DNA from 4 places in the Peribacillus sp. FSL E2-0218 genome. Region 4 is predicted to be linked to each of the others. Evidence: riboswitches for the same ligand, from Rfam matches in the RefSeq annotation. Region 4 holds a riboswitch; each other region holds the start of a gene.

Evidence for each region. Region 4 has a riboswitch for thiamine pyrophosphate ahead of thiC (phosphomethylpyrimidine synthase ThiC). Riboswitches for the same ligand answer to the same signal wherever they lie in the genome.
Region 1: linked by a shared signal. The riboswitch ahead of tenA (thiaminase II) and the one ahead of thiC (phosphomethylpyrimidine synthase ThiC) in region 4 are both predicted to bind thiamine pyrophosphate.
Region 2: linked by a shared signal. The riboswitch ahead of MHI53_RS17770 (ABC transporter substrate-binding protein) and the one ahead of thiC (phosphomethylpyrimidine synthase ThiC) in region 4 are both predicted to bind thiamine pyrophosphate.
Region 3: linked by a shared signal. The riboswitch ahead of tenA (thiaminase II) and the one ahead of thiC (phosphomethylpyrimidine synthase ThiC) in region 4 are both predicted to bind thiamine pyrophosphate.

Annotation. Positions count from the first base shown of each region.
Region 1 covers NZ_CP150304.1:1,441,535-1,447,446, forward strand. The annotation lists gene MHI53_RS06895 (MFS transporter) at 1-29, shown strand, start outside; gene thiE (thiamine phosphate synthase) at 67-699, opposite strand; gene thiM (hydroxyethylthiazole kinase) at 680-1,501, opposite strand; gene thiD (bifunctional hydroxymethylpyrimidine kinase/phosphomethylpyrimidine kinase) at 1,498-2,304, opposite strand; gene thiW (energy coupling factor transporter S component ThiW) at 2,273-2,797, opposite strand; gene tenA (thiaminase II) at 2,810-3,499, opposite strand; TPP riboswitch at 3,593-3,697, opposite strand; SAM riboswitch class I at 3,847-3,950, shown strand; gene MHI53_RS06925 (Fur-regulated basic protein FbpA) at 4,112-4,300, shown strand; gene MHI53_RS06930 (aspartyl-phosphate phosphatase Spo0E family protein) at 4,452-4,739, shown strand; gene MHI53_RS06935 (GNAT family N-acetyltransferase) at 4,834-5,340, opposite strand; gene MHI53_RS06940 (GDSL-type esterase/lipase family protein) at 5,558-5,912, shown strand, end outside.
Region 2 covers NZ_CP150304.1:3,687,677-3,693,588, reverse strand. The annotation lists gene MHI53_RS17785 (amidohydrolase) at 1-654, shown strand, start outside; gene rarD (EamA family transporter RarD) at 702-1,631, shown strand; gene MHI53_RS17775 (protein-glutamine gamma-glutamyltransferase) at 1,691-2,521, opposite strand; TPP riboswitch at 2,749-2,858, shown strand; gene MHI53_RS17770 (ABC transporter substrate-binding protein) at 2,986-3,990, shown strand; gene MHI53_RS17765 (thiamine-binding protein) at 4,002-4,286, shown strand; gene MHI53_RS17760 (ABC transporter permease) at 4,283-5,065, shown strand; gene MHI53_RS17755 (ABC transporter ATP-binding protein) at 5,040-5,792, shown strand; gene MHI53_RS17750 (TatD family hydrolase) at 5,812-5,912, shown strand, end outside.
Region 3 covers NZ_CP150304.1:2,264,531-2,270,442, reverse strand. The annotation lists gene MHI53_RS10980 (energy-coupling factor transporter transmembrane component T) at 1-233, opposite strand, end outside; gene MHI53_RS10975 (ATP-binding cassette domain-containing protein) at 234-1,712, opposite strand; gene MHI53_RS10970 (ECF transporter S component) at 1,725-2,309, opposite strand; gene tenA (thiaminase II) at 2,325-3,008, opposite strand; TPP riboswitch at 3,138-3,265, opposite strand; gene MHI53_RS10960 (LacI family DNA-binding transcriptional regulator) at 3,749-4,786, opposite strand; gene MHI53_RS10955 (pullulanase) at 5,449-5,912, opposite strand, start outside.
Region 4 covers NZ_CP150304.1:844,328-850,239, reverse strand. The annotation lists gene MHI53_RS04110 (carboxymuconolactone decarboxylase family protein) at 105-470, shown strand; gene thiC (phosphomethylpyrimidine synthase ThiC) at 716-2,497, opposite strand; TPP riboswitch at 2,633-2,748, opposite strand; gene MHI53_RS04100 (HAD family hydrolase) at 2,864-3,652, opposite strand; gene MHI53_RS04095 (histidine phosphatase family protein) at 3,798-4,331, opposite strand; gene MHI53_RS04090 (hypothetical protein) at 4,582-5,040, opposite strand; gene MHI53_RS04085 (nucleoside deaminase) at 5,391-5,843, opposite strand.

The DNA.
Region 1 (5,912 bases), 600 kb from region 4:
AAGAAACAAAGAATACCGTTTTGACATAAAGATGGAGGGGACTGAATGTTAGTCCCCTCTTTTGCGTCATGTGAATACTTTTATCCTTTCTAAAAGGGATGTGGAAGCCTCCCGCGGATTTTTTGCATTCATGATGGCTGAAACCACGGCGGCTCCGGCCAGGCCTTTATCAGTAAGTGAGGCAATGTTATCGGTATTGATGCCCCCGATGGCCACGGCTGGAATTGATACGCTTCGGCAGATTTCCTCCAATTCGCGGATCGCCATTGGCGTTGCATCTTGCTTTGTCTTCGTAGGGAAAACCGAACCAACGCCGATATAGTCCGCTCCATCTCGTTCCGCTTCGAGAGCTTCCTTCAGATTCGAAACGGATACACCGATAATCATTTCTTCTGGGACCATTTGCTTGATGACGGAAAGCGGGAGGTCATCCTGGCCAATATGTATCCCGTCCGCGCCAATAGCAAGGGCTATATCCACCCGGTCATTAATGATCAGGGGAGTGGACAATTCGTTCAATACCTGCTTTAAGGCCGCAGCTTTTCTATAAAAGGACAGGGATGAATTGTTCTTCTCCCTAAGTTGTACAGCCGAAACGCCACCAGCAATCGATTCCGAGATGATTTTGGTCAAGTTTACAATATCTATCGACTCTTCCGTAACTAAATATAGGCTTAAATCAATGTGTGATTTTTTCATTCATTTTCACCTCATTCATCCACATTTCCTTATCCATTCTTGATATTGCGTCAATTAAGCGCACCCGAAAGGTTCCTGTGCCTTCATGCTTTTGCAAGGTTTCAGCAGCGATCTCCCCTGAAATGCTCATCGTCGAGATTCCGGCAACTGCTGCAGCATAATAGTCGTCCGTGATTCCGGAAAAGGCGCCGATAAGTGCGGTGGCCATACATCCCGTGCCTGTTACATTCGTTAATAGAACGTTCCCGTTATCAATGAGGGATGTGTGCTTCCCGTTACTAACAGCGTCGATAGCCCCGCTGACCACGACGACACTATTCAACTCCTTTGCCGCAGCTGCAGCAAGAGCCTCATTGCTAATCGCCAGTTCCTCTGAGTCGACTCCCCGTGTAACGATATCGCCGCCGATCAAACGGTGAATCTCGCTCGCATTACCGCGGATGATCTGGAAGGAGACCTTCTTTAGAAGCTCACTGGCTTTCTCTGTTCGATACGGTGTGGCGCCGACTCCCACAGGATCCAAAATGACCGGGATATTTCTGGAGTTTGCCGTCCTACCGGCTATCTCCATGGCTTCCAGGGATTTTTCATCAATCGTACCGAAATTCAGGACAAGTGCATCCGCCAACTTGACCATCGCTTCGACTTCCTTGGGACTGGATGTCATCACAGGTGATCCACCGATGGCAAGCGTGGCATTTGCACAATCGTTGACCGTAACAAAGTTGGTGATTTGGTGTACAAGTGGTTTTCTTTCTTTTACCTTTTCAAACAAGTCAGCTGCCGAAAACTTTATATTCATATGGATTCACTCCGTTCTTTTTTTGAAAATGAATGAAAATGATGGACAGGCCCATGTCCCCCTCCTATTGAAAAACTATTCCGTATCGCTTCGGAGATATACAGCTTGGCCTGCACGATCGACTCTTGCAGCGATTGTCCATTAGCCAAGTTGGATGCAATGGCGGAGGAGAGGGTACAGCCAGTCCCGTGAGTGTTTTTCGTATGGATTCTTTCTCCTTTTATCCAGTGAAAGTTCTTTCCATCATAAAAGAGGTCGTTTGGGTTTCCCTCTGCATGCCCCCCTTTAAGTAAAACGGCATTGGAACCCAATTCAATCAAGGATAAACAAGCCTTGTAAAAGTCTTGCTCCGTTCGAATCGATAAACCAGTAAGTACCTCCGCCTCCGGTACATTAGGGGTGATGAGCGTTGCAAGCGGGAGCAAGTTCGTTTTTAGGGCAGTAACGGCTTTTCCGTCCAGCAAATGGTGGCCGCTTTTGGAAATCATGACTGGGTCAAGGATGACGATGGCCGGTAAGTAGGTATTAAGAGCTTCAGCGACTGTTTCGACGATTTCTTTTGAACCAAGCATGCCGATTTTTACTGCATCGACGTGTATATCTTCGAAAACGGCAGCCATTTGATCAGTGATGATATCCGTGTCGATCGCCTGAACGGAACGAACTTCCTTTGTGTTTTGTGCAGTGACGGCCGTGATGACGGACATCCCGAAGATCCCATGTGCAGAAAATGTTTTGATATCGGCTTGTATCCCTGCGCCGCCCCCTGAGTCAGAGCCTGCGATGGTTAATGCTTTTTTCATGGAAAAACCCCTTCACATAAGTATTTTTCAATAATATTTTCAGTAAAATGAAAGCGAAAATGGCACCTGCCATTGAACTAAGCATAAAAGCTGGCATAATGCCAAAAAGAGCTGCTTTTTCCCCTAAGAGGAGTACCGCGATCGGATAACAGGCAAGCGAACCTAGAAGGCCGGTCCCCGTCACTTCCCCTAGACAGGCGAAAGTCAATCGCTTGGTTTTACGGTAAAGGAACGCAGCCAGCAGTGCACCGATCATACTGCCAGGAAAGGCGAAAAGTGATCCCGTACCAGATATATTTCTCAACAAGGAAACGAGGAAAGCTTGCGTAACCGCATAGGCAGGGCCGAGTAAAACAGCTGTCAGGACATTGGCCAGGTGCTGAATCGGAAAAGCTTTCACAAATCCTACCGGGATGAATATAAAGGAACTGGTTATAGTCGTTATGGCTGTGATCATTGCCGTCAACGTCATTTTTCTGATTGTGTTGATCATCATGTCTACGACCTACAAGGGCCAATCCTGCTCATTTTGAACCATGTCCCAGAATAAATATTCGTAGCGGGAGGTCACCAAGAAGTGCTTTTCCAGTCTCTGCAGTTCTTTTTCAGGCATCCCTTCCGTCAATTCCTCCAATAAAGCAATCAGCCACTTATGTGCTTCACCGAATTCTGGGGAGGAATAGGATTCAATCCATTTTGCATAGGGGTTGTTATCCAAATTCTTGCCATTTCGTTCTTTTAAAAGCAGACCGATTTCATAATAATCCCAGGCACAAGGGAGAAGACAGGCGATTAAATCTGCCAAAGTACCATGTTGAGCAGCATTCAGCATGTAACCCGAATAGGCAAGGGTAGTGGGAGTAGGTTCCGTATCTTCCAATTGCTGTGAAGTAATTCCGAACTCCAAGGCATAATGCCTATGGATATCCATTTCGACCTGTATCGTTTCATTCAAGATTTCCGCAAACTTTGCCATGGTTTCAACATTATGCGCTTTAATGACACCTAAAGCGAAAAGCTTGGAATAATCCATCAAATAGATATAGTCCTGCTTCAAGTAATAAGCAAACTTATGTTCAGGAAGCGTTCCGGTTCCGATAGCTTGGACAAAGGGATGTGAATGGTTCCTTTCCCAAATTTCCTTTGCGCGTGCATGAAGTCTGTCACTGAAGGTTTCTGTTTTAATATTTTTCATGTTCATCCCCCTTTATATGGAAAGATTATTTAGGGCCAATAAAAAACCCCCGTTCCTGAATAACGGAACGGGGCAGATGGATATAGCCGGAATGGGCGATCTCATCCACTTTCCTCCGCCGGTATGAGCCGGTTCAGGTTCAAAGGGTCCGGAAATTACTTCCATCTCAGTCTTGACAAGACTCCCCTAGTGGTGTGCATTGTATGTAATTACTGCCATCATATCAGAAAGCCAAGAAAATGCAACCCGCCTTTGAAAGGGAAGAGAGTGGAAAAAAGGGGAACGAGGCAATTGACTTTTGTGAATTATTGGGATAAGATAATGTTCACATCATTTATATAATTGAATTCTTATCCAGAGAGGTGGAGGGACTTGGCCCTATGAAACCTCGGCAGCAGACCCATATGGGAACTGTGCTACATCCAACAAGCGATCGCTTGGAAGATAAGAAGAGCCGTCCGGACCCTGTCAGCCTCTTCTTTAATTGAAGAGGCTTTTATTTTTGTAAAATAGTGTTTAAGGACATAATAGAAAAGGTATATATAATTTGGTGAAATTGAAACTTGTTAAGGTAGCTTAGGCTTTAAGCTGACAAGGAAAGGAGCCATTAATATGGCAGAAGTATTTAAGTGGATCGAACAGAGGAAGGCGTTGCTGATAGAAGAGCTATTGGCGAAGGGTGTATACAAAACCTCTGATGAAAGGCACCTTTATGATGCCCCTTTAAAAGTATTGGAAGATGAATATAAGATCGTTATAAATAGGTCTGATAGCGAGTCTCCTACAGAATGGATGACATAGCAAGAAGCAGGCGATCATTCAATAAAGATCATGTATATAGAAGTATAGAAGGAAGCATTCGCAGTGTACAGTGGTGAATGCTTTTTTATATGGAAAGATTGTTGTCACAAAAAATACATATTTTAAGGATATTATAGGAGTTTTGTCACATTTGACCGCTAAAATAACACATTTTTACCACTCGAAAATAGTTGATTTTAACTACGAGTTTCATTATGATGGAAAGTGTAAAAATATTGAATATATGGGAGGTGTATATAAATTGCTTTCCAAAAAGGTTACCCCTGAAAGAATAGAAGAGAAGAGACAAGAGATGATGGAGTTGGCAAATATTTTTGGTATAAACAGTCTTCTGACGATTCAAGCTAGTCAAGAATTGGATATCCTTTTAAACGCGTTAACGAAGAATAGGAAAGCTGAATATTCAGGAAATTCCTAGGTTTTCTTGAATTCGTGAATCTGGTATACACATGATGGTGGAGTTTTCCGTGTAAACAAAAAAACTATTGCTGAAAGCAATAGCTTTTGAATAATCATGCTTCTATACGTTTACCAAGGATGACCAAATCCCGTTCAACGCCATCGAGCTCGGCAACTTGCGGTAAGTGCGCCCATTCTTCAAAACCAAATTTGGAGAAAAGCTTCATGCTAGGTAAATTATGAGCAAATATGAAACCTAATAGAGTCTTCACCCCTAATTTTGGGCTTACTTCAATCGCCTGTTGAATCGAAACCTTTCCGATTCCTTTTCCCCGGAAATAATCATCGATATAGATGCTGATTTCCGCCGTAGCATTGTAGGCGGGCCTTCCATAGAAAGATTGAAAGCTCATCCATCCTGCGGTTTGTCCTTCAAAAGTAATGATATATAGCGGTCTGCTTTCTGAATTATGCTCCTCAAACCATTTAACCCTCGATTGTACAGATATCGGGTCCGTATCTGCGGTGACCATTCTGGAGGCAATTGTGGAATTGTAAATTTCCACAATTTTAGGCAAATCCGATAATTCAGCCTCTCTGAATTGTATGTACTCGTTCATCATAAACTCTCCAATCCATTCCTTTTATTAACATCCAGAAGTTCCTATTGCATAATTTGATAGTGAATTGTGGACATAACCAAATCATCTGAAAGTTTTATATTATCATACACCTTCTCCTCATTATCTGCCAATTCATTTTAATTGTTACTTATGCTCATTTTTGGGTATGTAACATATAAAATGCTTCTTAGATATAAAACAAAAGGAGAAACGAATGAAAAAATTAACTGGATTATTAATGATTGTCCTCATTATTTGTTTTGTCGTATATGAATTTCAGCAGGCTGGGGCGTCGAACCGTGTACAGCGGGTCATGGCTTTTGGCGATTCTTTAACATACGGTAAGGGAGATAAGCATGGGGAAGGCTATGTAAAAGGCTTAAGGGAAGAACTAAACAATCCTGAGTCGGATCAAAAAGTCAGCTTTTGGAATTATGGGATTAAAGGGCAGGAAACGGATGGCGTCCTCGAACAGCTCGATGATTACCGAATCCATACAAAACTCGATAAAGCGGACACTTTCATCGTCTATATCGGCACGAATGACTTCATCAATAGTAACGGCGGCG
Region 2 (5,912 bases), 2.3 Mb from region 4:
AAAGCAAGGCAGGCAGACATGCCGATCGCGGCCCATGCCATTGGCGATCTCGCGTTTGAATATGTATTGAATGCCATTGAAGCTCTGCCTCCGAAAGACGGACTGCATGATCGGCTCATCCATGCCCAGATCGTCCGGCCGGAGCTGCTGGAGCGGGCAGTCAAACTGCCGGTGATCTTTGATATCCAGCCCGGTTTCGTACCGTCCGATTTTCCTTGGGTGGAAGAAAAGGTTCCGGCAAAGCTATTGGCATCCTCATACGCCTGGAAAACCTATTTGAATATGGGAATCACTTGTGCGGGCGGTTCAGATGCACCGATCGAGCCACTGAATCCAATTTTGGGGATCCATGCTGCTGTCACGAGAGCGAAAATCGATGGTGATGATGCGGGGTATGGCTTGGCTGAAAGGCTTACCGTTTTTGAGGCATTTTCTCTATATACGAAAGGGAGTGCCGCGGCTATAGGCCAGGGAAAGCGGCGCGGTATGATCTTCAAAGGGTATGATGCCGACTTTACCGTATTTGATTTGGATGTCTTTGCAGTGAAGCCTGATGATCTCCTAACAGCTCAAGCGGTCATGACGGTCATTGATGGCAGGATCATGTATGATGAAAATAACAGTTGCAAAACGAGTCATCGGAATGCAGAATAGGTAGATGGTTTTAAAAGATCAAGGAATGAATGGAAAGAAGGCAGGTTATGAAAGTGAATGAACAAAAAGAAGGAGCGATCTATGCCGCTCTTTCTTATATGATGTGGGGAATTGTTCCGGTGTACTGGAAATTCCTCCAGGGGGTCGGTGCAACAGAGATACTGGCGCAAAGGGTATTATGGTCTTTCGTCTTCATGCTGGTATTATTGATGTTCATGAAAAAATGGCAAGCGTTTCTTGACTATGTCAAGAATATAGTTCGTAACCCTAAACTCTTTATAGCTTTACTTACAGCGTCACTGCTCGTTACAGCTAACTGGGGAGTATTCATCTGGGCCGTTAACTCCGGCCGGATTCTCGACACCAGCCTTGGCTATTATATCAATCCGCTAGTCAGCGTCCTCTTGGGCGTGATCGTCTTAAAGGAAAAATTGAGCGGAGCGCAAATCATGTCGTTCGCGCTTGCCGGAATCGGTGTTTTGATCCTTGGGATTCATTTTGGCACCATTCCCTGGGTCTCCCTTGTCTTGGCGATGACCTTTGGATTGTATGGATTGGCGAAAAAAATGATCAAGGCCGAATCGGCGATCGGGCTGACGCTAGAAACGATGATGGTGACGCCCCTCGCCCTTGGTTACCTGATATACTTATCGGCCCAGGCAGACATGAAATTCTTTACAGCGGGGAGCACAGGCTTGCTGTTGGTTGGCGGCGGGATCGTCACGGCGCTACCTCTTTTATATTTTGCAAAAGGAGCAGAAAAGATCCCGCTTTCGATGCTTGGCATTTTTCAATATATCGCTCCGACCTTATCTTTACTGATCGGTGTATTCGTCTATCATGAAAGTTTTACGAAAGCACATCTTTTAGCCTTTTTGTTCATATGGTCAGCTTTGGCCGTTTATACGCTCTCCATCACGAAATGGGGGCAGGCAAGCGCCCGCAGGTTCAAAGGCAAGAGGAATATGGGTGCATGAATGAAAAAGATGCTTGGCGGAGCTTTTCCTCCAAGCATTTTTTTATGCAGGGCCATGCATCAGGATAGGTGAAACGTCGAACCTATTTCAGAAACGATCAAATCAGGGAGGCTCTCGAGTCGGGGGACCTGTTCTTTGCGGATGGGATAGGGTTGGACCGTGTCAAAATAATAGGAACTGTCAAGGCTAACGATATGGTCTGTCAGGTAGGCCGATATGGTTGCATTCGATTTTCTATTATCGTTTAACTCATCAATGATTCCTTTAGAATTGGTAATGCCGATCCCGTGGCCAAAAAAGAGATTTTTCCCTAATAATATCGCATTTTCCCCTTGCCATTCAGGCGTTTTTTCATCATGTTCCGGGTTTTTGAAATACACGCAGTCCCCTGGTAAATAATCGGTGCCGCGGTGAACGAGCAGGATCATATTCGTTGGGGGATGCCAGTCATATAGCACGAGGTCTGAAAAAAGATAGTCAAACTTCCGCGGGCCGATTACATCCATGATCCCCATTAAGAACGTGACGACTATTGCTGTCCCGCATTCGAAAGCATATAGCGTTCCACTTTGGAAAATATCTGCAATGGCAACATGGGGGGGAATTCCTGGCTGGAGGGTGAAGGTGCCATCCTTTGCGAGGTGCCAATATCGTTGATTTGTTTCCGATTCATCGAGTGTAGCAAATTCTGCACCGCTTTTATCTAATGAAATGGCTGCCTCCATGACTCGAAGCCTCAATTGAATGTCGAAATTAAGTTCCTCCAAGTTCCGGTATTCAAAAACGGTCGCATATCCCGCCAGCAATTGTAGCAGTTCCAGCGCCTTGGCAGATGGTATACCTGGCTGGAGTTGACTGATATCTAACCATTTGTGATTAATCTTGATCATGATCATATCCACCTTTTGCTTATGAGTTATGAATCTGGTACATGGAAATGTCTGCAGGTCATGGTCATTATATGATTATCCGCATGGAAGTGATTATGTGAAGGAGGAAAAGTGCCGGTAATGAAGCGTGTTTCGGATGGCAGGTGTAGGGGATTTTTTAACGGAAGCAAATTAGTTTTCCCTTTTCGCGATGAATTGATATAATGATAGAGAAAAGTCCATATGTGCGAGAAATGTAGGGGAGCCAGTAATGCTGGCTGAGATTGCGTCCTTTAGATGCTGACTCTTTGAACCTGATCTGGATGGTGCCAGCGGAGGGAACATATTATGACAGATTTTCCGTTTTGTATGTTAACGTCCGAATTCATCTTCGGGCGTTTTTTGTTTTATGATTGGCAAAATGCACCTGGCGCCCTTAATATTCCTGCATGTGGATCTTATACGATGAGTAGGAGGATACCCGCTTGAATAAATTTTTGCCATTGCTGACTTCGTTGTTCCTTTTAGCTGGATGTGGCGCCGGCGGAACGAACGAAAAAGATGAAGCAACAAAAAAGGAAGATAATGAAGGAATGAAAAAAGTATCGGTCGTTCTCGATTGGACACCGAATACAAACCATACAGGATTGTATGTAGCCAAGGAAAAGGGGTATTTTAAAGAACAAGGATTGGATGTCGATATCATCATGCCAGGTGAAGCCGGTGCGGATAAGCTGGTGGCCTCCGGGAAATCAGAATTTGGCGTAAGCTACCAGGAAGGCATTACCCAGGCCCGCGTCCAAGGTGTGCCGATCGTTTCACTGGCTGCAGTCATCCAGCATAATACCTCTGGATTCGCATCTCCAGCGGATAAAAACATTAAATCCCCTAAGGATTTTGAAGGGAAAACATATGGTGGCTGGGGGTCACCGGTAGAAAAGGCCATCATGGATTCGCTCATGAAAAAAGTAAATGCGGATGTAAATAAAGTCGATATCGTCAATACAGGGGATGCTGATTTTTTCACCTCAGTTAAAAGGGATGTAGACTTCGCCTGGATTTATTATGGGTGGACAGGTGTCGAGGCCGAGCTGAGAAATGAAAAGCTGAATATGATTTACTTGACCGATTACTCGGATAAGCTCGATTACTATACGCCTGTTCTGACAACGAACGAAAAGCTGATCAAAGAAGATCCAGAAACGGTTAAGGCATTCGTTCATGCAGCTTCTGAAGGGTATCAGTTTGCGATTGATGATCCCGATGCGGCAGCGGACATTTTAATGAAGGCCGCTCCGGACCTGGATGCCAAACTAGTGAGGAAGAGCCAGGCGTGGCTTGCGGATAAATATCAGGATGATGCTCCGCGCTGGGGTGAACAAAAGCTTGATATATGGAAGAATTACAGTGATTGGATGAGAGAAAATAAGCTTCTTGAAGGTGATTTTAAACCTGAAGAGGCGTTTACCAACGAATTTTTACCTAATTAGGAGGAAAAAAAATGGCCAGTTCTTTAATCAGTATACAAATTATTCCTAAAGGTGAAAATGTCATTCCTTTAGTCGATGAAGCAATCAAGATCATAGATGAATCAGGTGTCAAATACGAGGTTCACCCCCTGGAAACAACCATGGAGGGCGAGCTTTCCCAGCTATTTGCGGTGATAGAAAAAATGAATCAAAGAATGATTGAACTAGGTTCGCCGAATGTCATTTCCCAAGTCAAAATATTATATCAGCCGAGCGGGATCACGATGGATACGTTGACGGAGAAGTATCGGGCATGATCGGAAGAAGGATTTGGAAGAAGGGGGCTCCCTTCTTTCTTTTAGTATTGCTGCTGATCGCATGGGAGTCAGCGACAGCGATATTGAAAATCGAAAAATGGCTGCTTCCTGCTCCATCTGCCATTTTCATTGAAGGAATCGAGTCTTTTCATAATCTATTGGGACACCTATTATCAACGACCGAGCTTGCGATATCCGGTTTTTTAATTGGAAGCTGTATCGGCTTATTGATTGCTGCGGCCTTACATCTGTTTTCAGGTGTGAAAGATGCCGTCTATCCCTTGCTCATTTTGTCACAGAATATTCCCATCATCGTGCTGGCACCGCTTTTAGTGATCTGGTTTGGCTTTGGGATGCTGCCTAAGCTCATCGTCATTTCGCTTGTATGCTTTTTTCCGGTTGCCGTTGCCTCATTGGATGGCCTGCGCCAGACACCGTATGAACTCAAGCATTATTTTAAGATGATGGGAGCGGGAAACAGACAGTTGTTTTGGAAGCTCGAACTTCCCCACTCGATTCCGTCCATTTTCTCCGGCCTCAAAATCTCGGCGACCTATAGTGTAATGGGTGCAGTCATTTCGGAGTGGCTCGGGGCGAAATCCGGGATTGGCGTATATATGACACTCGCCTCCTCGGCGTTCAGGACCGATCGGGTGTTTGTAGCCATTTTCATCATTATGGGAATGAGCCTGCTCTTTTTTGGAATCATCACCCTACTGGAGAGGTACCTTGTTTCATGGAAGCGGAAGGAGGATGAAAAGCATGCATCTGGAAATTAAAGACGTTTCCTATTCCTTTGATGGTAAACAGAATATTTTAGAGAAGCTGAATGTTCATGTGGGGGAAGGGGAATTCGTCACGATCCTTGGACCATCCGGCAGTGGAAAAAGTACATTGTTTCACTTGACCGGCGGCATTTTGAAGCCGGACCATGGCGACATTTTACTCGACGGAAAGAAAATAAATGGCTTAAAAGGCCATATAAGCTATATGCCCCAACAGCCCTCGCTATTACCTTGGAGAACGGTTATGGAAAATGTCCTGCTAGGAAGTGAACTTGCCGGGGTTAAAGACAAAAAAAGAGCCAAGGCCTTGTTGATCAAAGCAGGGTTGGGAGAGTATGAACAAGCATATCCGCACGAATTATCCGGCGGCATGAAGCAAAGGGCCGCATTTATCCGAAGCATCTTGAGCCCTCAGGATTTAATGTGCCTTGACGAACCCTTTTCCGCTTTGGATGAACTGACTAGGGTGCAGATGCAAAAATGGCTGATGTCATTTTGGGAGGAATATCGGCGGTCGGTGCTTTTCGTTACACATAGCATCGATGAAGCGGTGTTCCTTTCCGATAGGATATACGTGTTATCATCCAAACCGGCATCTGTCATCAAGGAGGTTGTCGTTCCATTTTCAAGGCCAAGGAGGGAAGAACAGCTTCTCAGTGATGAATTCTTTCAGTTGAAACGGGAATTATATGCCGCACTGAAGCCAACCTTCACTACATAAGCCAAGGAGGGTATGAAGCATGAAAATCATCGACAGCCATATCCATTTTGATCAATATGATGGAAGGGGGCAGGAGCAAATACTCGCGGATATGGAAAAGGTGCAGGTGGAGTCACTGCT
Region 3 (5,912 bases), 1.4 Mb from region 4:
ATCGCTAGAGAAGTGGATATGAAAATGAAACCAAAAGGGATAGACAAGAGTATGATACGTTTTATCGAATGCCCGGTAAAACACAAAAATATGAGTAAAACACCCATGGTGACATTGATCATATAATTCAGATCATCGATGAATAATGCCACTATGCATAACACCATCAATACGAAAAGTTTAAGACTTGGATTAATCTTATAGAGCCATGTTTCTGCATTTGTAACGGTCATCTACATGACACTCCTTTTATATTGAGAAACTTCGGTTTCCATACATCCTGGCTGGATGACTTTTTCATCACTTATTACGTTCCCATCCTGAACCGTCAAGATCCTCGTTGCGAAGTTTTTTGAAATATGATCGTCATGCGTAACCATGATTACGGTTACGCCGCGGCTTCGATATACCTCAAGCCATTCCAGTAGAGCAAAGGTATTCTTCGAATCTTGACCAAAGGTAGGCTCATCCAAGAGAATGATTTTCTTGTCTTTAACGATTGAAGCGGCTACACTTAAGCGACGTTTTTGACCCATTGATAATTGAAATGGATGTTTATCCCGATGTGCCTCAAGGCGGAACACTTTAAGCAATGAACGGACTCTCTCATCTATTTCTTGTTGCGGCCTTTTATCTATCCGCAATGAATAAGCAATTTCTTCATATACCGTATTTGCAACGAACTGAAACTCAGGATTTTGAAACACAAACGTCATATGATCAATTGGGTTTTTCACTCTTTTAATGGAGGTCCCCATTAAATCATAGATACCACTCGTTTTAATGAATTGCATCAGTGCATGCAAAAGAGTACTCTTACCCGCTCCATTTTCTCCCCTGATTACAATCCATTCCCCTGAAGTGACCTCGAGCTCATCAACCTTGATTTTCTCTTCTTTATTCCGAAAACCGCTAAAATCTCGGACTTGCATAAGAGGAACATCATCCGTGAGTGGTTGTTTACGAACAGGTGCATGATTCTTAACATACTCATCCCAAACACCAGGGAACCATATCCCATGTTCTTTCATTTCATTTTTATACCGTGAAAGAATGGTGTCTTTTGGGCCATCAGCAATAATTTGACCTTCATCATTAAAAAGCACGATTCGATCAATGAATTCTAAAACATGGTCAGTTTTATGTTCCACTACAATAACCGTTTTACCTCTACCGACTTCCTTCAATAATTCCCACATTTCTTTTGTTCCTTCCGGATCGAGCATGGCAGTCGGTTCATCTAAAAACAGAACTTCTGGTTCAAGGGCCAGTACTGAAGCGATTGCCAGACGCTGTTTCATGCCGCCTGATAATGTATCAATACTTGTATGAATAGCTCTTAAGTTCAATCCAACTTGATGAAGGTGATGTTGGATCTTCTCTTTCATTTCTTGCTTAGGGACGGAAAGATTCTCGAGAACGAAAGCAACTTCCTCATCGGCAAATGGCATGCAAAACTGACTATCAGGATCTTGAAAAACATATCCCCATGAGGAAGGACACTTCAATTTTCCCGCTTTCAACGGCACTTCAATGGAATTCGGAATCAATCCACTTAACACTTGTAAAAGGGTCGACTTTCCACATCCTGATGGTCCCAACAATAACACTTTTTCACCTTTCCCAAATGAGATCGATAGATCCTTGAAGATCATGGACTCATCACCAGGAAATTTCATTCTTAACTTCTCAACAGAAACGATTTGTTCCATACACATCAACCTCTACTTTTGATCCAGCTCTGCATAATCTTTACTAGAAACTGGACGTACAAGATTCGTTACCCCTGTTGTTTCTAAAACCTTAACTAAGTAGTAAGCAGTCACACCGGCAAAGAAAACGGAACCTATGAACCTCGCTATCATGAATAACGATAGATTCCAGGTAGAGAGCGCTCCAATTTCCCCATATGCAAAATCCATGAAGACTGAACCCAAACAAGAAGCGATCGCCGCTAATACAGCCACTGACATATTGAATTTTTTATATCTGAACACCATGAACACCAGCTCCGCGAACAACCCTTGCACGACCCCATATAAGAGGACGGTCAGCCCCCATGGCGAACCTAGAAAGAATTCACCGGAAGCTGCAGCTATCTCCGCCAGAAGTGCCACACCCGGTTTCCGTAAAATTAAAAAGGCTACGGGACCAGCAATAAACCACATTCCATAAATAAGTTGATCTACATGTAACCCCAATGGTTTAGCGAAATAATAAATCGAACCCCAGAGGATATAGATGATCCCAAATGCTACAGCAATCACGATCGTGACTAAAACATCCGTTAATTTCAACCCTTTTTTCATGGTTATTAATCTCCTTTACACTTCTAGTGTTTCCTTATGCACCGGCCATGTTTCCAAATCGTAAGCCATTTCCCAAAATGAATATTCATACTGGCTGCTAAGGATAAAATGCTCTTTCATCCGTTCTCTATCTGCATCCGTTACTTTTTCAGCAATCTCATCAAGCCTCGCAATTTGTTCTTCCACCAAGGTGCGGAACCACTCTCCACCGTACGCCGCTATCCATTCTTGATAAATCGGCTCATCGGGTATGCACCCCTGCAGCTTTTCACCTATTTCATAATACAGCCAATAACACGGCAGGATCGCTGCAATAACATCTCCTAAATGTCCCGAATAAGCCGCACGATACATATGGGAAGTATAGGCATAAGCAGTCGGTGCAGGCTTGAAATCATCCCTTTCTTCTTTTGTGATTCCTAATCTCTCAGAAAAATTCTCATGAAGCTTCAACTCCGCTTCATATGTACCTTGTGCATGGCCGGCAAGCCTGCTGGTTGTATGTAAATCTGGAGCTTTGACTGCCCCTAATGCTTGAACTCTAGCAAAATGTGATAAATAATAAGCATCTTGCAAAACATAAAAACGAAAACATTCCAAACGTAATGTACCATCACCTATTCCTTTAACAAATGGGTGATTAAAACTCGCTTCCCAAATATGATCCACTTCCTGCCGAATTTCCTCTGAAAACTTCATCATCATTTCCTCCAAATTTTTATTTTTTTAAAGACTGAACCGTGAAAGAACCTCCTTTTTTTTGGCAAATAAAAAACCACTTTCTTTGACGTAAGAAAGTGGTTTTACTTGAAATAATACAAAAACGTATTGTTCCAGCCCCCACTTCCCTACGCTGGTATAAACCAGATCAGGTTCTAAGGGTCTTAAAGTCATACTTTAATCTCAGCTTCTCAGGTAAAATAGCTTTTACCAATAAAGCACCCCTAGTGGTACAAATTGTATATATCATGCAGTTGCCTTTATATTAACACGATAAATTAAATTGTCAAACAGATTAGAAAAGTTTTCTGGCCGATACCTTATAAGGTTGGATTGCTAGTTTGCCAAGGTTGGCGGATTACTCGTCAATTTGGACTATTATGGCACTTAAAGATATTTTTGTTAATTCAATGATTTTTGGAGCTGGTTTAGCGATAGTATCTTTATTAGCTGCTGGGTGTATTTGCACCATCTAACTTTAATCAATATTTTTGATATGATCATCTTTCCAAAGCTTCATTTTTTCATGACACGATTTTTGTAGTTTCTTCTTAAATCAATCTGTGTATCAATCATTTCCTCGGTGGTGGCCGTTTTTGTCAATTTCCTTGATTATCATGAAATAAAGAGGTATGGCAACATCCAGCCTTATTGCTGATTTTTTTTTAGAGCTCATGGAAAAGGAATCAAAGCGGATAAGATAGGGCCCCTCCAACAGATCAGCGGCGTGTTGATCTAGGAGGAGCTGTGCTACTCCCTACCATAAATGTAACAGGTAGCGAAATTCGCGATTGTTGTTTGAGACGATTTGCATCTTCTATTTGTAAAAAGAGTAAATCTACGGCTTTTTCACCTTTTTCCCCTACATCCTGTTTGACTGTTGCTAAAGTCGGCGTCATAAAAGTAGAAAAGTAAGATCCATCAAACCCTACTACAGAATAATCGTCAGGAATTTTACAACCTTTTTCGTTCAGGCATTTGTACACCCCTAAGGCGGACACGTCTGAAAAAGAAAGGATGGCAGTGGCATTTGTTTCTGTTATTATCTTTTCAGTCGCTTCAAAACCGCCTTGAGCGGACGTGTCTGATTCGAATATGAGATTTTGGTCAAAGCTGCGATTTTCCTGAAGCGCAGATCGGTATCCACGAAACCGCCGTCCGTTCACAGAGTCCGGCTCCAAGTCCCCAGTGATGAGGGCTATGCGCTGATGACCAAGTGATAACAAATGCTCGGTTGCGACGCGTCCGCCGAATGCGTCATCAATCCCTACTTGAAAAGGAGCCGACTCATCCAAGTAGCTGTCCAAAAACACAATCGGAAGATCCAGCTCTTTCACTTTTGCTACAACTGGCGAATCCGATTTCGCACCTACAAGAATCAGTCCATCCAGGTTCCTTTGAGTTATAAAGGTTGTCAGTTCTTCGGGGGATTCGATTCCCTTAAGGACAATATCAAATGATTTTTCCCTTGCCTTTGATTCAATCCCTGAGACCAACTCCCAATAAAACAGGTTATTCTTAATCCTACCTTCCGGCTGTAAAAGAGAAACGACCACTCCAAATAGGTAGGACTTCCTTGTCCGAAGATTTTTGGCAGCCAGGTTCCCGCTATATTGATAACTGTCGATGACCTCTTTCACACGAAGGGCTGTTTCCACTGATACCCTGCCCTTGGAATTGATCACGTTTGATACGGTAGCGATGGAAACATTCGCCTTCTCCGCGATGAATTTAATGTTGATATTTTCCTGAAGCATCTTCCACCCCTCCGACTTATTAATAAACAAATCGTACCATAATTTTCAAAAAAACGCAGGCAGGTATCTGATCTGCACCCCAATTGTTAGAAAAAAACGTCTATCTATTGGAGGTGCAGTTTCTTTATGGCCAAATTCACACCACAACATTAAATACAAGCTGTACAAAGATATTTTCAAGGTACAGAGAGGGTTAAAAGGATAGCTAAATCCATTGGTGTATTCTCTGGATTTAATTGGAGAAATCATCGCCTGCAATATCCAATCAAGTCCAATTTAACCTTTAGTCTCCCAGATGGTAGACCAGGTCCTTATGCGATTGGAATTGGAAGATTCACGCATCCTTCATTCGGATCAAGTCTGGCATTACCAGATGAAATCAAATTCACATACCTTGAAGACATACGGGATTACACAATGTATGTCTCGGAAGGGAAATTGTCTCGACATCACTGTGATGGAAAACTTCTTCGGCTTATTAAAATCTGAATTACTTTATTTACAGAATTTTATGGAGCATTCCAAAGAAAAACTGGAAAATTACATACATTATTACAATCATCAGTGAATTAAAGTGAAATAAAAAGGCATGAGTCCGGAAGATTTCCGGTTTCATGCCCTCATGGTTGCCTAACTATTCTAACTTTTTGGGTTCATTTCACTTATTTCTGCTTAATCACGACCGTTGTTAAAGGATCGATGGTGATTTGGTTTTTATTCACCGTCAAGCCCGATACTTTCTTGACTTGCTTCCGGCCCGCTTCATCATCATCGACAAGTACCTTACCTTTTCTTAAATCTACATCTAGTGTAAGCGATCTCTGTTTCTCATCGGCGTTGATGAACACATAATAGGTATCTTTTCCTTTTTTTCCTGTGGAAATACTTTTATAGGCCAGGACCAGATCGGTCTCTTCAATCTCAGGTGCGGCAATCATCGTTACATTAGAATCCACGAGAGAGCGAGAACCCAATCGGAACGCATTGGTCGATTTTCTCAGCTCAATTAACCCTTTTGTATATTCCATTGTTTCCTTATGAATCGTATCATTTGTTACAGCCTCCCAATCGAATTGGTTGATTACATCCGTAGAATCGTAGGAATCGTGAATGAAATAAGGGTTTT
Region 4 (5,912 bases):
ACAAAAAGATCAATAATAAACTCCGATGTTTCTTGATTAATCAGGCTCCATTTGGCTCATACTAATTTTTGATGAATTAAACTTAGGATGGAGCTGAATGGAAAATGGAATTTGAAGCAAAGAATTCTACTGAAAATGCTCTTCATGATTATAAGGCTGGAATTGGTGCCTTTACGGAGAAAATGCCCGACCTTGCCGAGAAATTCAATTCCTTTACGGAAGAGTGCTTTAAAGAAGGTCAATTGACCAAAAAGGAAAAACAGCTTATCGCATTGGGAATCAGTTTGTACTCACAAGATGAATACTGCATCATCTATCATACTAAAGGGTGCCTGGATCAAGGCTGTTCGGAACAGGAAATCCTTGAAGCCGTTGGTGTTACAGCGGCATTCGGCGGAGGTGCGACCATGAGTCAGGCAGTGACCCTCGTCCAGGAGTGCATCCAGGAAATCAATCAGATGAAACAATAATAAAGATAGGGATAGGACTGGTCCTATCCCTTTTCCTTTCCCAATGAATAATCTCTACCAATGCAGACTTTCGATTAAGTGACATTTTATGCATTTTTGTATATAGTCTTTTTTTTCAAATTCATGCGTGCAATTTTCCCGAAGCATGTTCAGCTCTTTCTTCAGTTGCTCCAATTTTGCTTCCAGTACTTTCATTTCACCTTTTATTTGGATGACCCGATTCAGCGAATTCTGCCTCTCACCAATCATTGATAGATGGTTCCATCCGTTTTCCTGAACTCATTCGCTTTTTCTTTTAGTCCTTCGCCAATTACGGTTTCAAAACCGAGCCCCTTTTCTTTCGCTAAATCACGTATGTCCTGAGAAATTCTCATACTGCAGAATTTAGGTCCGCACATGGAGCAGAAGTGTGCCGTTTTGGCACCTTCAGCCGGCAGAGTTTCATCATGGTATTCGACAGCTCTTTCGGGATCGAGGGAAAGGTTGAATTGATCTCTCCACCGAAATTCGAACCTAGCCTTGGAGAGGGCATCGTCACGTTTTCGTGCATGCGGATGGCCCTTTGCAAGGTCAGCTGCGTGGGCGGCAATTTTGTAAGTAATGACACCGACTCGAACATCTTCCTTGTTCGGAAGGCCCAGATGCTCTTTAGGTGTTACGTAACAGAGCATGGCCGTTCCAAACCAGCCAATCATTGCAGCACCAATCGCCGATGTAATGTGATCGTAGCCAGGAGCTATGTCTGTTGTCAAAGGCCCTAAAGTATAGAACGGGGCTTCTTGACACACTTCCAGCTGCTTATCCATGTTTTCCTTGATCAAATGCATCGGCACATGTCCAGGACCTTCCACCATGACTTGAACATCATGCTTCCAAGCGATCTTCGTCAATTCCCCCAATGTTTCCAATTCTGCAAATTGTGCTTCATCGTTCGCATCTGCAATCGATCCGGGACGAAGCCCGTCTCCCAATGAGAATGAGATATCATATGCCTTCATGATTTTACAAATCTCTTCAAAATGAGTATAGAGAAAGCTTTCTTTGTGATGGGCCAGGCACCATCGAGCCATGATCGACCCGCCTCTGGATACGATCCCCGTTACCCGCTTTGCCGTTAGGGGGATATACCGCAAAAGCACACCAGCATGTATGGTGAAGTAATCGACTCCCTGCTCAGCCTGCTCGATTAACGTGTCCCGAAAGACCTCCCAATTTAAGTCTTCTGCAATTCCATTCACTTTTTCCAACGCTTGATAGATCGGGACCGTTCCAACTGGCACCGGCGAATTCCTGATGATCCATTCCCGTGTCGTATGGATATTCTTCCCTGTGGAAAGGTCCATGATGTTGTCTGCTCCCCACCTGGTCGCCCAAGTCATTTTCTCCACCTCGGCTTCAATCGATGAGCTGACGGCCGAGTTTCCAATATTGGCATTTATTTTCACGTGAAAATTACGTCCGATGATCATCGGCTCGCTTTCAGGGTGGTTAATATTTGCAGGAATGATCGCCCTTCCGCTCGCTACCTCTTCTCTCACGAACTCGGGGTCGACATTTTCCCTAATCGCGATGAACTCCATTTCAGGTGTAATGAGGCCTTTGCGTGCATAATGGAGCTGGGTAATATTTTTCCCCACCTTCGCCCGTAACGGATTCCGTTTCAATCCTGGAAAGATATCGGCATTGGATTGTGACCCTGTTTTTTTGTATCCATTATCCTCGGGTTTTATTTCCCGTCCATCATAGGCCTCGACGTCTTCACGCTCCAGGACCCAGCTGCGTCTGATCGGGTCGAGGCCTTTATGAATATCCACCGGATATGCCGTATCCGTATAGGGACCGCTCGTGTCATACACCCGTAAAGGCGGATTTCCCTCCTCACCGAAGGTCCCGGTAGTCGGACTTAGCGTAATTTCACGCATTGGTACTTTAATATCCGGTCTGGATCCCTCTACATACACTTTTTTACTTCCTGCAAAACTGGACATAATCGAAACGTTCAAGTCGTTTACTGAATTACCCATCATGATTTCATTTCTCCTTTTTAATTGATTTAAAAAGGACAAAATCCAATTCATTTTCGCACGAAAAAGCCAGATCTCCGATTCAAGACCTGGCTGACGTTAGTATGACTACAGAAATGACCCCATGTATCGTCATTGCTTAGTAGATTCTAACTTCCCCACGCTGGTATGAACCAGATCAGGTCCTGAGGGTTAAGAAGCTTTACGCGCTTCTCTCTCAGCCCAACGTTTATTGGACACCCCTAGTCTGAACAATATAATCGAACACAGGGTAACTATATCTCACCCGTTTCATTCTGTAAATCATTTTAAAGTCCTAATATTTCTATCATCCGCTCCCTGAATCATTAAGCAATCGAGATCAATGACTTAATCTTCCAGGCTCTCAAGAATAGGGAAGATCTCCTTCAAATGCTTGATTTCATAGGTTGGAACCACCTCAGTCCGTTCCTTATCCTCGCGATTTATCCAGACCGACTTTATACCCACTCTCGATGCCCCGAGGATGTCCGTCATCAAATTATCGCCGACCATCAATACTTCATCTTTATCCAGCTCCATGATTTTCAAAGCATGCTCAAAAATGGACGCATCCGGTTTACCGCGGCCAAACGCTCCTGAGATGACGATTCGATCAAAATAAGGGACCAGTTCCGGTGTGATTTCAAGTTTGGTATTCTGCAGTTCTGGTGAACCATTCGTCAGCAAAAGTAATTTGTACTTCCCCTTCAATTCATCCAGAACTTGGAAGGACTCTTCGTAGATAAACGGTTTTTTACGCCTTTCCGCTGGAAAACGTTCTGCCAGTTCAAGGCCGAATTCAGGGTCATCGATACCTAATGACTTCAAGCCCCTCGTCCAAGCTTCACTGCGATAAGCCGGTACAATCTCCGCCATCTTCCGGAATTGCTCATGATCATCGTTAAAATTTCCCCACAGTCCTTCAAAAGGGTTGATTCCGATCATTTGTGTAAATGCATATGTATCGTAAGAAGAGTAAAGCTCACGCGCTTCCTTTCGCACCGCGTCTTCAAGCTCGCCGACATTTAAATCATATTTCTCCCTAGCCGCTTCGCATGTGGCAACAAAAGCCTCTTTCACGCTTTTCTGATCCCATAGTAATGTATCATCCAAATCAAAAAAAACTGCCTTAATCAAAATATCCGACCTCTTTCCCCATTATGGAATTCGCTAAAATTACATTAGTACAATCATAAACTACAATCATGGGGAAATGAATAATTATTCGGAAAATGACAGTAACTTTCTGCTTTCCTGGTTGAGAAGCTTAAATGCTCATTCATCACCTTTCGAAAACATACAGCCTTCCATTGCTGGCAAGCTTGAATTGGGGACCGCCGAACCCCCGTCTTATCAACTCTTTCCTTAAAAAGACCATAAGTGCGGCATGACTCACGATCAAGACATCCCTTTCCCCCTTCGCAAAGATCTCGTCCAATGCTTTATTGATCCTCCGCTTTGCACGCTTTATTTCCGCTCTCGTTTGCTTGTTCATGACAGAGCAGCAGCGAATCCAAATGGCCCAAAGGATGAACGGCAGCTTCAACTCCCCTTTTAGGGGTGGGGAAGGGATTTCCCGCAGTTCTTCCATAAAATGAATCGTGCCAGGGAAAATATGTTCCGCTGTCTTGACCGCTCTCGGCATATCGCTGCAATAGCATTCCTCCCACTCCGCCTGACCTAATGAAGTCGATCCATAAATGATATCCGCAGCATCATAGTCGATGAACCACTGCTTCATGTCATCCGCCGACACGGATCTCCCGGTCGGGAATTCATGTGCCACCTTAAAATGCCTTACCAACCCAATTTTCATATGTACTCCTCTTCATCATGCAAATTCTTTTATTGATTGATTCAGTATGTATTTTATATAACCAAGACAAATGCATTGCCTCTATATTCCCTGTAAAGTGTCCCGCTATCATTTCTCGACCAAGCAAGACTTGATGATATTGCCGTGGACTTCTCTGCTTTACTACCCTTTCCGTCACTTTATCTAACAAAGGAGAAAATTTATCAAGAGAAGGAAAAAAGAGAAAGCATTTGCCTTCTCCATTGATCTATCAATCTATGAATTGAAGCTCGGTGATCGTACATCTTTTCCTGAATTTATATTTTCCGCTTAAATCACTGAATTGATAATCATTTAGGGCTTTTCCGAGCTGTTCCTTAAGCTTATTCTCTGTGATTGAGGCATCCACTATCTCATTCCAATTTTCCTTGCCGATTATCTCATCGAATGGAATGACGGCCAGCACTTCATCATAGATCTCGATGCTTTGATCAATGCCAAAGCTGCCATAGATGCTTCCATTTTCATCAGCAAAGATATGCTCCGATTCCAATTCTTCCACCAGCACTTCAAGATACCCCTGTGACTTAACGGGCTTGATGGAAATCTCTGCCTCCGCCTTTACAGGTCCCAATCTCTTATCGACTATTTCCATCGTCAATTGAACGTGAATGGAAGGATACACTTGTTCAATCCCCTCACAAAGTTCCGCTGCCGAATTATATACCATCTAAAACACCCTCCTATTGTCACTAACATTATATAATACTTCTTTTCCTTACCAAAAACATTTATTTAAGCTCATTTGAAACCCTTTGTGCAACCTACCAAAAGCACATTTTTTACGCCAGCATTCACTACACACGGATATGCGGTCGGCGGTCGGCAGTATGTCGGACATGAGCTGGAGCGCCTCATCTTCTGGTTCATGAAACTATGGGATGACAAACGGCATGAAGTTCCGAATATGCTCTAAGTAAATAAAAAAAGTCCAAATTCCCAGGACTTAAATGGAGGAATTGGACTTTTATCGTTACTATGGATTTTTTTCCCGAATTAATAACCTACAGTCTCCAAAGACTACGATCGCTGCTTCCAAAGCTTCATTGGATTGTTTTGCCCTTCAGTTAATGGCATTTGTATCATCGAAAGTGAGCGTTCTGCTTTAGTCTTTTGCAAATCCTCATATATACTCTTAGATTTCCCTAAACCCACTTCTTCTGCATCCTCGACTGAAGCACAATAAAAAACCTTCTTGATTCCGGCAAAGTACATTGCCGTTAGACACATCGGACAAGGCTCCCCACTTGCATACATGGTATAACCGGATAGATCATTCGTTTGAAATTCCTCTTGGGCGCGCCGGATGGCAAGTAATTCCGCATGCCCGCTAATATCATAAGTTTTATGCAGCTCATTGACGCCTTCAGCTACAAGCTGGTTATGATTCACAAGTACTGCACCAAAAGGTTGACCACCCTCACGAACATTTCCTATCGCTAGTTCTACTGCTCGTTCCATGAATTTATCCATTTCAAAACCTCCATCAATGTTTTAATTAAGGCTGTTTCCGCAGCTATTCACCCATGCGAAAACAGCCTT